One region of the Bacillus sp. 5w2 genome, then DNA from elsewhere that is predicted to be linked to it. Evidence: riboswitches for the same ligand, from Rfam matches in the RefSeq annotation. Region 1 holds a riboswitch; each other region holds the start of a gene.
The links. A riboswitch is a leader RNA that binds a small molecule or an ion and turns the genes downstream of it on or off. The one in region 1 is predicted to bind S-adenosylmethionine.
Positions count from the first base shown of each region.

Region 2: linked by a shared signal. The riboswitch ahead of ACXY7N_RS22510 (ECF-type riboflavin transporter substrate-binding protein) and the one ahead of ACXY7N_RS12255 (bifunctional homocysteine S-methyltransferase/methylenetetrahydrofolate reductase) in region 1 are both predicted to bind S-adenosylmethionine.
Region 3: linked by a shared signal. The riboswitch ahead of ACXY7N_RS05955 (YezD family protein) and the one ahead of ACXY7N_RS12255 (bifunctional homocysteine S-methyltransferase/methylenetetrahydrofolate reductase) in region 1 are both predicted to bind S-adenosylmethionine.
Region 4: linked by a shared signal. The riboswitch ahead of ACXY7N_RS25120 (MetQ/NlpA family ABC transporter substrate-binding protein) and the one ahead of ACXY7N_RS12255 (bifunctional homocysteine S-methyltransferase/methylenetetrahydrofolate reductase) in region 1 are both predicted to bind S-adenosylmethionine.

Region 1 covers NZ_JBTIWT010000005.1:86,584-89,722, forward strand. The annotation lists gene ACXY7N_RS12255 (bifunctional homocysteine S-methyltransferase/methylenetetrahydrofolate reductase) at 1-1,489, opposite strand, end outside; SAM riboswitch class I at 1,560-1,669, opposite strand; SAM riboswitch class I at 1,872-1,981, shown strand; gene metI (cystathionine gamma-synthase/O-acetylhomoserine thiolyase) at 2,075-3,139, shown strand, end outside.
Region 2 covers NZ_JBTIWT010000016.1:81,446-84,584, reverse strand. The annotation lists gene ACXY7N_RS22515 (ABC transporter ATP-binding protein) at 1-984, opposite strand, end outside; gene ACXY7N_RS22510 (ECF-type riboflavin transporter substrate-binding protein) at 995-1,543, opposite strand; SAM riboswitch class I at 1,683-1,797, opposite strand; gene ACXY7N_RS22505 (aspartate/glutamate racemase family protein) at 1,948-2,631, shown strand; gene ACXY7N_RS22500 (macrolide family glycosyltransferase) at 2,681-3,139, opposite strand, start outside.
Region 3 covers NZ_JBTIWT010000002.1:320,438-323,576, reverse strand. The annotation lists gene sat (sulfate adenylyltransferase) at 1-460, opposite strand, end outside; gene ACXY7N_RS05960 (phosphoadenylyl-sulfate reductase) at 500-1,204, opposite strand; gene ACXY7N_RS05955 (YezD family protein) at 1,293-1,436, opposite strand; SAM riboswitch class I at 1,510-1,618, opposite strand; gene lysA (diaminopimelate decarboxylase) at 1,865-3,139, opposite strand, start outside.
Region 4 covers NZ_JBTIWT010000020.1:78,473-81,611, forward strand. The annotation lists gene ACXY7N_RS25110 (hypothetical protein) at 1-224, opposite strand, end outside; gene ACXY7N_RS25115 (NAD(P)-dependent alcohol dehydrogenase) at 379-1,287, shown strand; SAM riboswitch class I at 1,369-1,483, shown strand; gene ACXY7N_RS25120 (MetQ/NlpA family ABC transporter substrate-binding protein) at 1,569-2,381, shown strand; gene ACXY7N_RS25125 (methionine ABC transporter ATP-binding protein) at 2,394-3,139, shown strand, end outside.

The DNA of each region.
Region 1 (3,139 bases):
AAATCGGCTGAGTTAAGAAATATTCTGCTCCAGCATCTATTTTCCGTTCCATTCGCTTAACCGCTGCTTTTAAATGTCTTACATGCGGGTTAAACGCACCTCCCACTGAAAATCTTGTTGCTGGACCTATTGATTTCCCTAAAATAGAGCGCCCATCATTCATTTCTTTAATCATTTTAATGAGCTCAATAGAGGACAAATCATATACAGAAGTGGCACCTGGAAAATCACCAACACGTGCTGGATCACCAGTTAAAGCTAACACTTCTTCCATACCTAACGCTGATAGGCCTAGTAAATGAGATTGTAGTCCGATGACGTTATGATCTCTACACGTTAAATGCGTCAATACTGGAATATCATGCTTCGTTAATAATGCTCCCATTGCCATATTCGAGATGCGAGGCGATGCTAATGAATTATCTGCTAGAGTAATAGCATCTGCTCCAGCTCTTTTCAATGCTCTTGCGCCTTCAAAAAACCGCTGCGTATCTAACGTTTTCGGTGGATCTAATTCCACTACTACTGTCGTTTGTTTTTTTGCTTTCTCTGCTAAAGTGACATGAGCTTTTGAACGTTTCTCATGTGTATGAACTACTTTTGGTCTTTGAATCGTATCCTTTTCTATTACAGGCGTAACATTTAGAGTAGCACGTTTCATACTTTCAATATGTTCTGGAGTCGTGCCACAACAACCACCCAATAACCGAATACCTTGCTCAATAAATTTCGGTGTCATCGCTTCGAAATAAGCCGGACTTCCTTCATATACGTAACGTCCCTCCACATAATTTGGAAGACCTGCATTTGGATATGCTGACAAGTAGCCATTTTGAGGAATCGATATCATTTTAAAAGCTTCCGTCATATGAAGTGGCCCTAGTTGGCAGTTCAATCCAACAACATTTGCACCGTAATCTAATAGCTGTTTTAATATTTCATTTACATCATTTCCATTTTGAGTCGTACCTGCCTCATGTAACGCTAATTGAGCTACAATTGGAATATTCGTTTGCTTTCGTAACACCTGAACAGCATGAAGTAATTCAAACTCATCATAGAAAGTCTCTAATAGCAGTCCATCAACCTGTTCTTCTAATAATGCACTTGCCTGTTCCAACAACATAAATTCTCGCTCCATATCAGTTGTCGTAACAGCTCCGATATGTTTCATACCGCCAATTGTTCCTAAAATTGCATTTTTGTCGGTAACAGATGCTTTCGCCAGTTTTACTGCCGCTCTATTAATTTCAGTAACTTGATTTTCTAAACCATACATACGTAATTTTGCTTCATTTGCTCCGTACGTATTTGTTTGAATCACATCTGCCCCAGCAGCTACATATTGCTTATGAATCGATATAATTAAATCTGGATCAGATATATTCAATTCTTCAAAACTACTTTGCAAACCATGTGAATGTAATAACGTCCCAACCGCACCGTCACCTATTACAATTCCTTTTGACAATAAATCTAGTAATTTCACAAATCTCCCTCATTTCTATCAATATAAAAACCCCCTCTTCACTTTGAAGAGGGGGACATAATCGTTCCTCCTCTTATTATGCAAAACATTCGTTTTGCAGGTATTAGCACCGTTTCAAACATTTCGTTTGAAGGTTGCCGGGTTTCACAGGGCCTTTCCCTCCACCGCTCTCAATAAGAGTTGTCTTTATTATTTTATTTATGTAGCTAAAAGGAAATGCGTTCCCCTTTTAACAATGTTTGCTAATTTTTTAATAAATTTAGCACGCACAAATGCAAAAGTCAATGACACTTGCGGAAAAATAAAAATTATTTAAAATAAAGTTGCAATTCAATTATCTTTTGTTGTAAAGTTAAAAACATAATAAAATTTCATACGAACATTCTTATCTAGAGAGGTAGAGGGACTGGCCCTACGACGCCTCAGCAACCATTAACATTTGTTAATAAGGTGCTAATTCCAGCAAATTGTGAAAGATTTGACAGATGAGAAGAAGACTCTATTCAAACCGAAAGCCTTCTTCTTAGAAGGCTTTTTTTATTTTACATTCACTTAATTGTTAATTTAAAAGGGAGGAATTTTCACATGTCAACTATCGAAACAAAACTAGCACAAATCGGAAACCGGAGCGAAACTACAACAGGAACTGTTAATCCACCTGTTTATTTCTCAACTGCTTATCGTCATGAAGGAATTGGCAAATCTACTGGCTTTGACTACTCACGAACTGGCAATCCAACTCGCGGCCTTTTAGAACAGGCAATCGCAGATTTAGAATACGGTGAACAAGGTTATGCCTGTAGTTCAGGGATGGCAGCTGTTCTCCTTGTCCTTTCCCTATTCCGTTCCGGAGATGAACTTATTGTATCCGAAGATTTATACGGGGGCACTTATCGATTATTTTCTGAGCACGAAAAAAAGTGGAACGTTCGATGTAGATACGTAAATACACAATCTATTAAACAAATTGAGCAGTCTATCACAATTGAAACAAAGGCTATTTTCATAGAAACTCCGACTAATCCATTAATGCAAGTTACTGATATTGCCGCTGTCGCAACTGTAGCGAAAAGACACGGACTACTTCTTATTGTAGACAACACATTCTACACACCTTATATACAGCAACCATTAACAGAAGGTGCTGACATTGTACTTCATAGCGCAACAAAATATTTAGGAGGACATAACGATGTCCTAAGCGGACTTGTCGTTGCAAAAGGTAAGGAACTTTGTGAGGAAATCGCTCATTATCATAATGCCTCTGGTGCGGTCTTAAGCCCATTTGACTCATGGCTATTAATTCGTGGTATGAAAACGTTAGCGCTTCGTATGAGACAACATGAAGAAAATGCAAAAGCAGTTGTCGCTTATTTAAATGATGAAGACGGGGTGACAGATGTATTTTATCCTGGAAGAGGCGGCATGATCTCATTTCGTCTGAAAGATGAAACATGGATCAATCCATTCTTACAATCTTTATCCTTAATTACATTCGCTGAAAGTCTTGGTGGTGTTGAAAGTTTAATGACATATCCAGCAACGCAAACACACGCTGATATTCCTGAAGAAATCAGAACAGCAAACGGTGTATGTAATCGTCTTCTGCGATTTTCCGTTGGCATTGAAAATAGTAACGATTTAATTCAA
Region 2 (3,139 bases), on a different contig from region 1:
TATTTCCCCTTTATATAGAGAGAAATTTACATTGTCTAATACTTTTTGTTTATTAGGATATGAGAACGACAAATTCTCTACATTCAATAATTCATTTTTTGTAGGACTATCTTTATAAAAAGCTTGCTTCTCCATCCACTCATTTATTACGCTACTAACATTTTCCCTTTGAAGATTTTCAATTGGGTATATTACATCATTATTACTATCAAAATGTAATCTCTTTAATACTTCTATGTACATAGGCTCTCTTAAGCCAATAGATGGTAATATATTTGACGCTAAAATCTCTTCTGGTGTCCCTATGGCAACAATTTCACCTTCATCAATTAAAATAATTTTATCTAAATCCAGGTTTAACATTTCTTCTATTCGATGTTCAATAATTACAATTGTTTTATTATATTGTTTATGTATATCTTGAATAAGTTCTATTGTATGTAAGGCGCTTAGCGGATCCAAATTTGCTAACGGTTCATCGAACAATAATATATCAGCATTTGTCGTTAACAGACCTGCTAGAGAAACAGTTTGTTTTTGCCCTCCTGATAATTCATGTGGACTTTGTTTATGAAAAGTATGCATCTTTACCTTTTTTAATGCGTCCGAAACAATCTTTTTCATATCATCTTGATTTACACATTCATTTTCTAAATAAAAAGCTACATCTTCTTCTACTGTAAGGCCAATAAATTGAGCATCTTGATCTTGCAAAATTGTTCCTACTTGTTTACTCTGTTCAAATATACTCTCTTTCCTCGGATCTTTTCCGGCAATTAAAATATTACCAGTACTAAATCCTTCATAAGAAAATGGGATTAGCCCATTGATACAATGAGCTAACGTTGATTTCCCCGAACCGCTTCGTCCAGCAACTAGTACTTTTTCTCCAGGATATATATGAAATGTAATGTCTTTTACAGTAGGCTGTGCCGCATGCTCATATTGAAAGCTAAATTGTTCAAAAGAAATAATTGGTTGCATGTTAACATCCCTACTTTTCAATTTTTAAATGTGTATGTTTCTTATTAGATTTAGCTAGACCTATTGTAATTGGCAATCCGAGAACTAAAAATACAATAACATCGGCAATTGTTGCTCCTAATACTTGTATAACAATTTTGTCAAACGGTTCTCCCATCACAATAATATCGAATGCCCCAGCAAATATAATCGCAATGACAATACCAATTAACCCAGTAATGGCTAAATAAGAAATATCTCCCTTATTATACGTCCCGTTTTTCACACTAAAGCCAACTCTTTTTTGAATGAGTCCCATTGCAAGGCCGATAAGTCCTGAACTAATAACCCACCCCCACCAAATACCCCATCCAGCGATTGTATCTGTTACGATATGACCGATAAGTCCTATTAACAGTCCTGCTACTGGACCAAATAACGCTCCAAAAACAGTTAAAATAGCTAATGCAGGTTTAATAAATGTATTTGGTGCAATAGAAAATCCCCAAAGTCCTAATATCCCGTATAACGCTGATCCAATTCCGATTGCTGCTACTAACTTTGTTGATAATTTGTTCATTACAATTCCCCTCTCATATTAGTCAACTTTTATTACTCTATATTTATTTTAAAAATGAATTATGCATCGACACTCCCTTTCTATACAACAAAAAATGACCTCTTGCATAAGAGGTCATTTTCTTTCACGTTCAAGAATCCTCTTATCTCCAAAAAACACATTGTGTCCTCTGCGGAATTAGCACCTTCCTATGATTTTACATAGGGGTTGCTGAGGTTTCGTAGGGCCGTACCCTCCACCTCTCTGGATAAGTATTAATTTGTAATTCGTATTATGGCACTAAGAAAGATAAATTACAATAGTTTTCTAATTATTTTTATTTTTTGTTAAATAGCACATTTATATCATTGTATTCTTATCGGAATTATGAAATAATGAATTCAAAATTGTTTCGGGAGGAATGTATGATGAAAGTAATCGGTTTAATTGGTGGACTAAGTTGGGAATCTACATCGTTATACTATAAACATATTAATACACTTACACTTTCTCAATATGATCAAAATGCAAAGCTTGTTTTATATAGCATGGACTTTGTTGAAGTAACTACTTTGTTACAAAATCATCAATATGAAGAAGTGAAAAACGAATTAGTCACAGTTGCAAAAAAGGTTGAAAAATCCGGAGCTGATTGTTTATTAATGTGTTCCAATACGGTCCATTTATTTGCTGAAGAAGTAGAAAGTGCAATATCTATTCCACTTCTTCACATTGGTGATGTGAGTGCTAAAGAAGTGGTAGAACAAAATATAAAGCGTATCGGACTATTGGGTACGAAACAAACGATGGAACAAGACTTCTATAAATCACGTTTAGCGAATTATAATATTGAGACGATTATCCCAAATGAAGAGGAAAGAAATTTTATTCATCATGTTATTTTAAATGAATTAAGTAAAGGAATTATTTCAGAAACATCAAAAGAAAAACTATTACAAATTACAAAATCATTAATTCAAAATGGCGCAGAAGGTATATTACTAGGCTGTACTGAAATCCCTTTGCTTATTTCCCAAAACGACCTTACTGTTCCTGTTTTTGATACTGCTTTTTTACATGCAAATACTGCTGTGCAGTTTGCGGGATAATAATATAAAAGCATAAAGGTTGAACCTCTATGCTTTTATATTGTCCACACTATTTATTTAAAAGAGATTTAATAGCTGCAATTGCCTCATTTGAACCACCGCATTCTAAAAAACTATCATTTAGTTTTCGTATACCATGTTTATACTTTTCATTTGAAAGAACGTTTGTTACCGCTTCTTTTAAAGTTTGCGCATTAACATGCTCTTTCAATAACCTATGTGCTGCCTCAAGTTCAGTTAATCTTTGTGCTATCATCGGCTGGTCTTTATCATGTGGAATTATGATAAATGGGACATTAAAATAAATAGCATCGTGTACGCTATTCATGCCGCCATGTGTAATAAATACATCTGCTTCACTTAATATTTCTGATTGGGGTACGTATGGAGCAATTATAAAATTGTCTGGTGCTTGCTTTATTTTTGAAATATCATTTCGATCACCAATTGCCATTACGACTATCCCTTCAAAATTTGAGAAAGTATCAATACAAGTATTAAAGAATGG
Region 3 (3,139 bases), on a different contig from region 1:
TTTCAAAACGTTTCGTAAGAATAGTTGCTCCTCCAACGTAAACGTTCGGTCTTTCGTATAATTTTTTCACTCCAGGATGAGCCTCATCCGTCGTTTTATACACTAGTAACGCTTCTTTTTCCTTATCTGGTACAAAAATATCTTCTATTTGAATGACACCATATACATTTCCACCGTTAACAAGTTTTACTTCCTCTCCAGCTTTTAGAGTCTCTGCTACTTCTTCTGTTACTGGTAATGTAATTGGTATACTCCATACGCCCCCATTAGCTAAACGAAGCGTTTCTACGACCGAATCATAATCTTTCTTTCCTAAAAAACCAGTAAGAGGGCTATATCCCCCTGTCGCTAATAGCTCTAAATCACTTAATGCAATGTTATCTAGCTGAATTTCTTTTTCAATTTGTGATACGTCGTATGTCTCGTCTACACGATTTATTAATTTGTTTACTGTACTCATTTTTCTATACCCTCTCTTAGCTTTATTTTCAAATTCATCTTATTGGTAATGAAGACCACATTCAGTTTTCACTTTCCCGGCCCATCTACCATCTCTCGAATCGCCACCCTCTCCTACAGGTAACGTACATTTCTCACACCCAATACTTGGATATCCAACATCATGCAATGGGTTATACGGCAAGCTATGTTTGTATACATATCGCCATACCTCTTTCCACGTCCAATGAATGAGCGGACAAACTTTAATAGATTGAAAGCGATGATCTTGATTTATAAACTTTGTATGCTTACGCGTTTCTGATTGTTCCCTCCTTAAGCCCGATATCCATGCTTTTTCCGCTGCTAATGATTTTTCTAACGGTAAAATTTTTCTAATTTTACAACAAAGATTCGGATTACTTTCCCATAATTTCTCACCATGCAGCTTCGCTTGTTCATCAAGTGTAAGTTCTGGCTGTTTTTCTATAATATTTAATGAAGGAAATCGTCCCCGCACTTTTTGAATTAATTCATACGTTTCTTGAAAATGAACATTTGTATCTAAAAATACAACTTTAGCAGATGGATTTACTTGGTTTATAAGATGCAGTAATACCATACCTTCTACTCCAAAGCTACATGCGTATACGATTTCATCTTTATACTCTTTATAAGCCCAACTTAAAACTGACAACGCGCCTTTCGTTTCATCTTCTTCCGAAAATGAAATGCCATTTTCATCCCACGTTTCATACGTCAACATGTTTTTTCCCCCTGTAAAAGCAAAAAGACGGTTTTAACCTCATAAAATAGGTTAAAACCGCCTCTAGTTTTTCTAGTCAGCGCTTTTTTTACTTTAAACGTACTTTTTCACTTTTCTCTAATTGAATGACTTTCCCATCTTGCACAACAATTGTAATTGAACCATATTTCATATCAGCAAGCATCGCTTGAATTTTCTCAGATACTTCCTCAAAATGTTCCCGTACGCTCACGCGAACAGCCCCCCTTTTTTATTCATAAAAAAAATCTTTCCCATTTCGAAAAGACTGTTCGGTAATATATTTTACCTTATCTTTCAAAATGGATTCCATTTTGCTGGATTTAGCACCTTGCTTTCTATAAGCAGGTTGCCGAGCTTCGTTGGGCCAGTTCCCTCCGCTTCTCTTGATAAGCTTTGTATTTGTATTTTATCACAATTCTGATTTTTTTCAATCCTAGTTTTCCGATATATTTTATTTATTTTATACCACCATTTAGAGGCCGTACAATTCTTACCTCAAAATCCAGCAAGAGAAAAGTGCCTTGCTGCCTGTAAACGCCCAATTGATGGGGACTAATAATTAGTGGGGAATGCCCACACTGATTATAGTTTCACTTTATAAAAAAGGAATTGCCCCTCAGAACAACTCCCTTTCCTTACTTAAACAAGTTCTTTAATACGTATGCGATCGTTCCCAATAATATTTTCATATGTTTCACGCTCTACAACAATTTGTGATGTTCCGCCTTTCGCGAAGACGACAGCCGGTCTACGAATCCGATTATAATTATTTGCCATCGAGTACCCATATGCCCCTGTACAAGAAATCGCTAGTAAATCGGCAGAAGCCACTTTCGGTAGAGTAATATCCCAAATCAACATATCTCCACTCTCACAGCACTTCCCAGCAATCGAAACGATTTCCGCATTCTCATCATTCCCTCGATTCGCTAACATCGCTTCATAACGAGCGTTATATAAAGCTGGTCTTAAATTATCAGTCATCCCACCATCCACTGATACATATTTCCGAATACCAGGAATGTCTTTCACAGATCCGACTGTATAAATTGTCGTTCCAGCATCACCTACAATACTACGGCCTGGCTCAACCCATATTTCTGGCAATGGATAATTACATACTGTAAATTGTTCTCTCACTGCATTTGTTACAGCTCGCACATATGTCTCAAGAGTTAATGGTGTATCTGACTCTGTGTAGCGTATTCCGAATCCTCCGCCCACATTTAGCACTTTTACTACATAGTTCGTTCGCTCTCTCACTTCTTCTAAAAATTGATGAAGAACTTCAATCGCTCGAACAAATCCAGCCGTTTCAAATATTTGCGATCCGATATGTGAATGAATTCCTAACACATTATAATTTGATTTTTGTAAAGCAAGTTCAATTGCTTGCATCGCTTGACCATTCGAAACGCCAAATCCAAATTTCGAATCATCTTGACCTGTTGTAATATATTCATGTGTGTGCGCCTCTACTCCAGGCGTTACACGAACTAATATGTTCACAAATTTCCCGTGTTGCACTGCTAAATCATGCAAAATTTCTAATTCCAAGAAATTATCTACGACAAAACAACCAACATTAGCCTGAAGAGCCATCACGATTTCTTCTTCTGTTTTATTATTGCCGTGAAAATGAATACGCGATGCTGGAAATCCTGCTTGAAGCGCAGTATATAATTCTCCTCCAGAAACAACATCTAATGACATATTTTCTTCACGAGCTACTCGGCACATCTCCATGCACAAGAACGCCTTGCTTGCATATGCTACTTGATAAGAGAAACCACTTTCTTTAAAAGCACGATGAAACGCGCGGCACTTTCCTCGAATAGACTCTTCATCGTATACATAAAGTGGTGTGCCGTATTGTTTTGCTAGCTGCGTCGTATCGCACCCTCCAATTTCTAA
Region 4 (3,139 bases), on a different contig from region 1:
TCTTGTCCATCAGCCTTTATATCCATATCCTGCATCACCGTTACATACTCTTCATTTTTTAAGTTCTCATACGCCTTATTAAAAACATCTTTTGCGGCTAAATCCTTCTCTTTCTTTACTGATGCCGTTTTGGGTTCACCCGTCTTCGATACTTTATCACTACTACACCCTACCCCTAAACCAATTGTAAGTAATAAACTAGAAGCTACTATAATTTTCTTCATAAAAATCCCCCTTTACCAAATAATACCACTTTTTTATCTTTTAAATCTATATGATTTCCAATGTCCTTATTTAAATTCAACTCTAAATAACAACATGTTTGATGAAAGGTTTAAATATGATGTAAATAAAAACAACGAAATTCGGGAGGTTATTATGAAAGCAATGATTTGCACAAAATATGGACCACCTAACGTTCTCCAGCTTCAAAATATAGAGAAACCTACACCTAAAAAGAACGAAGTATTAATTAAAATTCATGCAACAAGTGTATCGACTGGAGATTGTAGAATACGCGGCTTTAATAGTCCCCTCTTATTTTGGATTCCTATGCGGATCATATTAGGTTTCAGAAAACCGAGAAAACCTATACTCGGCGTAGAATTAGCTGGAGAAATTGAGGAAATTGGAACAGATGTAACCCAATTTAAAAAAGGAGATCCAATTTTTGCATTAACAGAACTAAACCTTGGTGGTTATGCCGAATACACATGTGTACATGAAAGTGGATTAATAGCATTAAAACCTACCAATGTGACGTATGAAGAAGCGGCAGTTATTTCTTTTGGCGGAACTTCAGCATTACATTTCCTGAGAAAGGGCCGTATAAAAAAAGGACAACAAGTGCTCATATATGGTGCCTCTGGATCAGTAGGAACAGCTGCCGTACAACTTGCTAAATATTTTGGTGCGACCGTTACGGCTGTTTGTAGTCATTCAAATTTTGAACTCGTGCAATCTTTAGGAGCTGATAAAATAATTGATTATACAAAAGAAGATTTTACTAAGCGGGGTGAACGCTACAATATTATATTTGATGCAGTTGGAAAACATAAAAAATCCCTTTGTGAAAAGGCATTAACACCTAATGGGAAATATGTATCTGTGAATGGAATGATGGCAAAAGTAAGTAAAGAAGATATGATTCTACTAAAAAAACTAACTGAAGCAGAACATTTAAAGCCTGTTATTGATAGAACTTACCGATTAGAAGAAATTACTGAAGCTCATATATATGTAGAAAAAGGGCATAAAAAAGGAAATGTTTCGATTACCTTAAAATAAAATATATTCAGAAAATAACATTGACAATTCTTTTTGTAAGATTTACTATTAGTAGCATATTAAAAAAACTACATACACATACTCTTATCAAGAGTGGCGGAGGGACTGGCCCGATGATGCCCGGCAACCGAGCTTATGACGTATAAGCTAAGGTGCTAATTCCTGCAAAACGAGCTTTCGTTTTGGAAGATAAGAGAGGAACCTATTTTGTCTATTCGGCACCTCTCTTATTTTTGAGAGGTGCTTTTTATTTTGGAACGTATATGAAGGGGGAACTATAGATGAAAAAAGTATTATTGAGCATTGTAAGTGGAGCGGTATTATTATTAGGCGCATGTAGCGGGGGTTCAGATAAAGAAGTAAAAGCGTTAGATGAGAAAAAGATTACTGTCGGTGTAACAGGCGGTCCGCATGAACAAATTTTTGAAAAGGTAAAAGAAGTTGCCGCAAAAGACGGTCTCGAAATTGATGTAAAAGTATTTAATGATTATGTAGCACCAAACGTATCCCTAGATGAAAAAAGCCTCGATGTAAATAGCTATCAAACGAAATCATATTTAGACGTATTTAAAGCTGAACGTAATATGAAATTAACTGAAGTATTTTCAACAGTAACATTCCCTATGGGTGTATATTCGAAAAGCTTAAAAGATGTAAAGGATTTAAAAGAGGGCGACGCAATTGCTGTACCAAATGATCCAACAAATGAACTTCGAGCTTTAAAGCTATTTGAAAAAGCCGGTGTTTTAAAAGTAGATCCAAAGGCTACAGAAAAAGCGACTGCGAAAGATGTAATTGAAAATCCAAAAAACTTAAAGATTGTTGAATTAGAGGCATCTCAATTACCGACACAACTAAGTGAAGTAAAAGCAGCTGCGATTAATACAAACTTTGCATTAGGTGCAAAATTAAGCCCTGCGAAAGATTCTATCTTCCGTGAAGGAAAAGATTCACCATATGTGAACTGGGTCGTTGTTCGTACTGAAAATAAAGATGATGCTGTTGTAAATAAATTAAAGAAAGCTTATCAATCTAAAGAAGTGAAAGAATTTATCGAGAAAAAATTTGATGGTTCTGTTTTACCGTCTTGGTAGGAGCTGACGATAATGATTGAATTAAAAAATGTATCCAAAGTATTCACAACAAAAAAAGGGAATGTGGAAGCTCTTAAACCTACCTCCCTTCAAGTAAAAAAGGGCGAAGTATTTGGAATCATTGGATATAGTGGTGCTGGTAAAAGTACATTAATTCGATGTGTAAATTTATTAGAAAAGCCAACGACAGGAAATATCATTGTAAACAACCAAGACTTAACAACTTTATCAGCAAAAGAACTCGCAAAAGCGCGACAAAAAATCGGAATGATCTTTCAAGGATTCAATTTACTTAAAACCGTGACAGTTTATGAAAATATCGCATTACCTTTACGCCTTGCTGGCATTCCCAAAGTAGAAATTGAAAAAAGGGTAGAAAAATACTTACGTATTGTCGATCTTTTCAATCGAAAAGATGCCTATCCGAGTGAACTTTCTGGTGGCCAAAAGCAGCGTGTTGCCATTGCACGCGCACTATCACACGAACCTGAAGTGTTATTAAGCGACGAAGCAACAAGCGCTTTAGATCCGGAAACAACCGATTCTATCCTTGACTTATTATTAAAAATCAATGAAGAAATCGGGATCACAATTTTATTAATTACACATGAAATGAATGTCATCCAGCGTATATGTGACCGAGTTGCTGTTATGGAACATGGAGCAGTAATCGAAAGTGGAACTGTGAAAGATATTTTCACCAACCCACAACATATAACAACGAAGAAATTCGTAAATAGTGCATTTGCAGCTAGAAT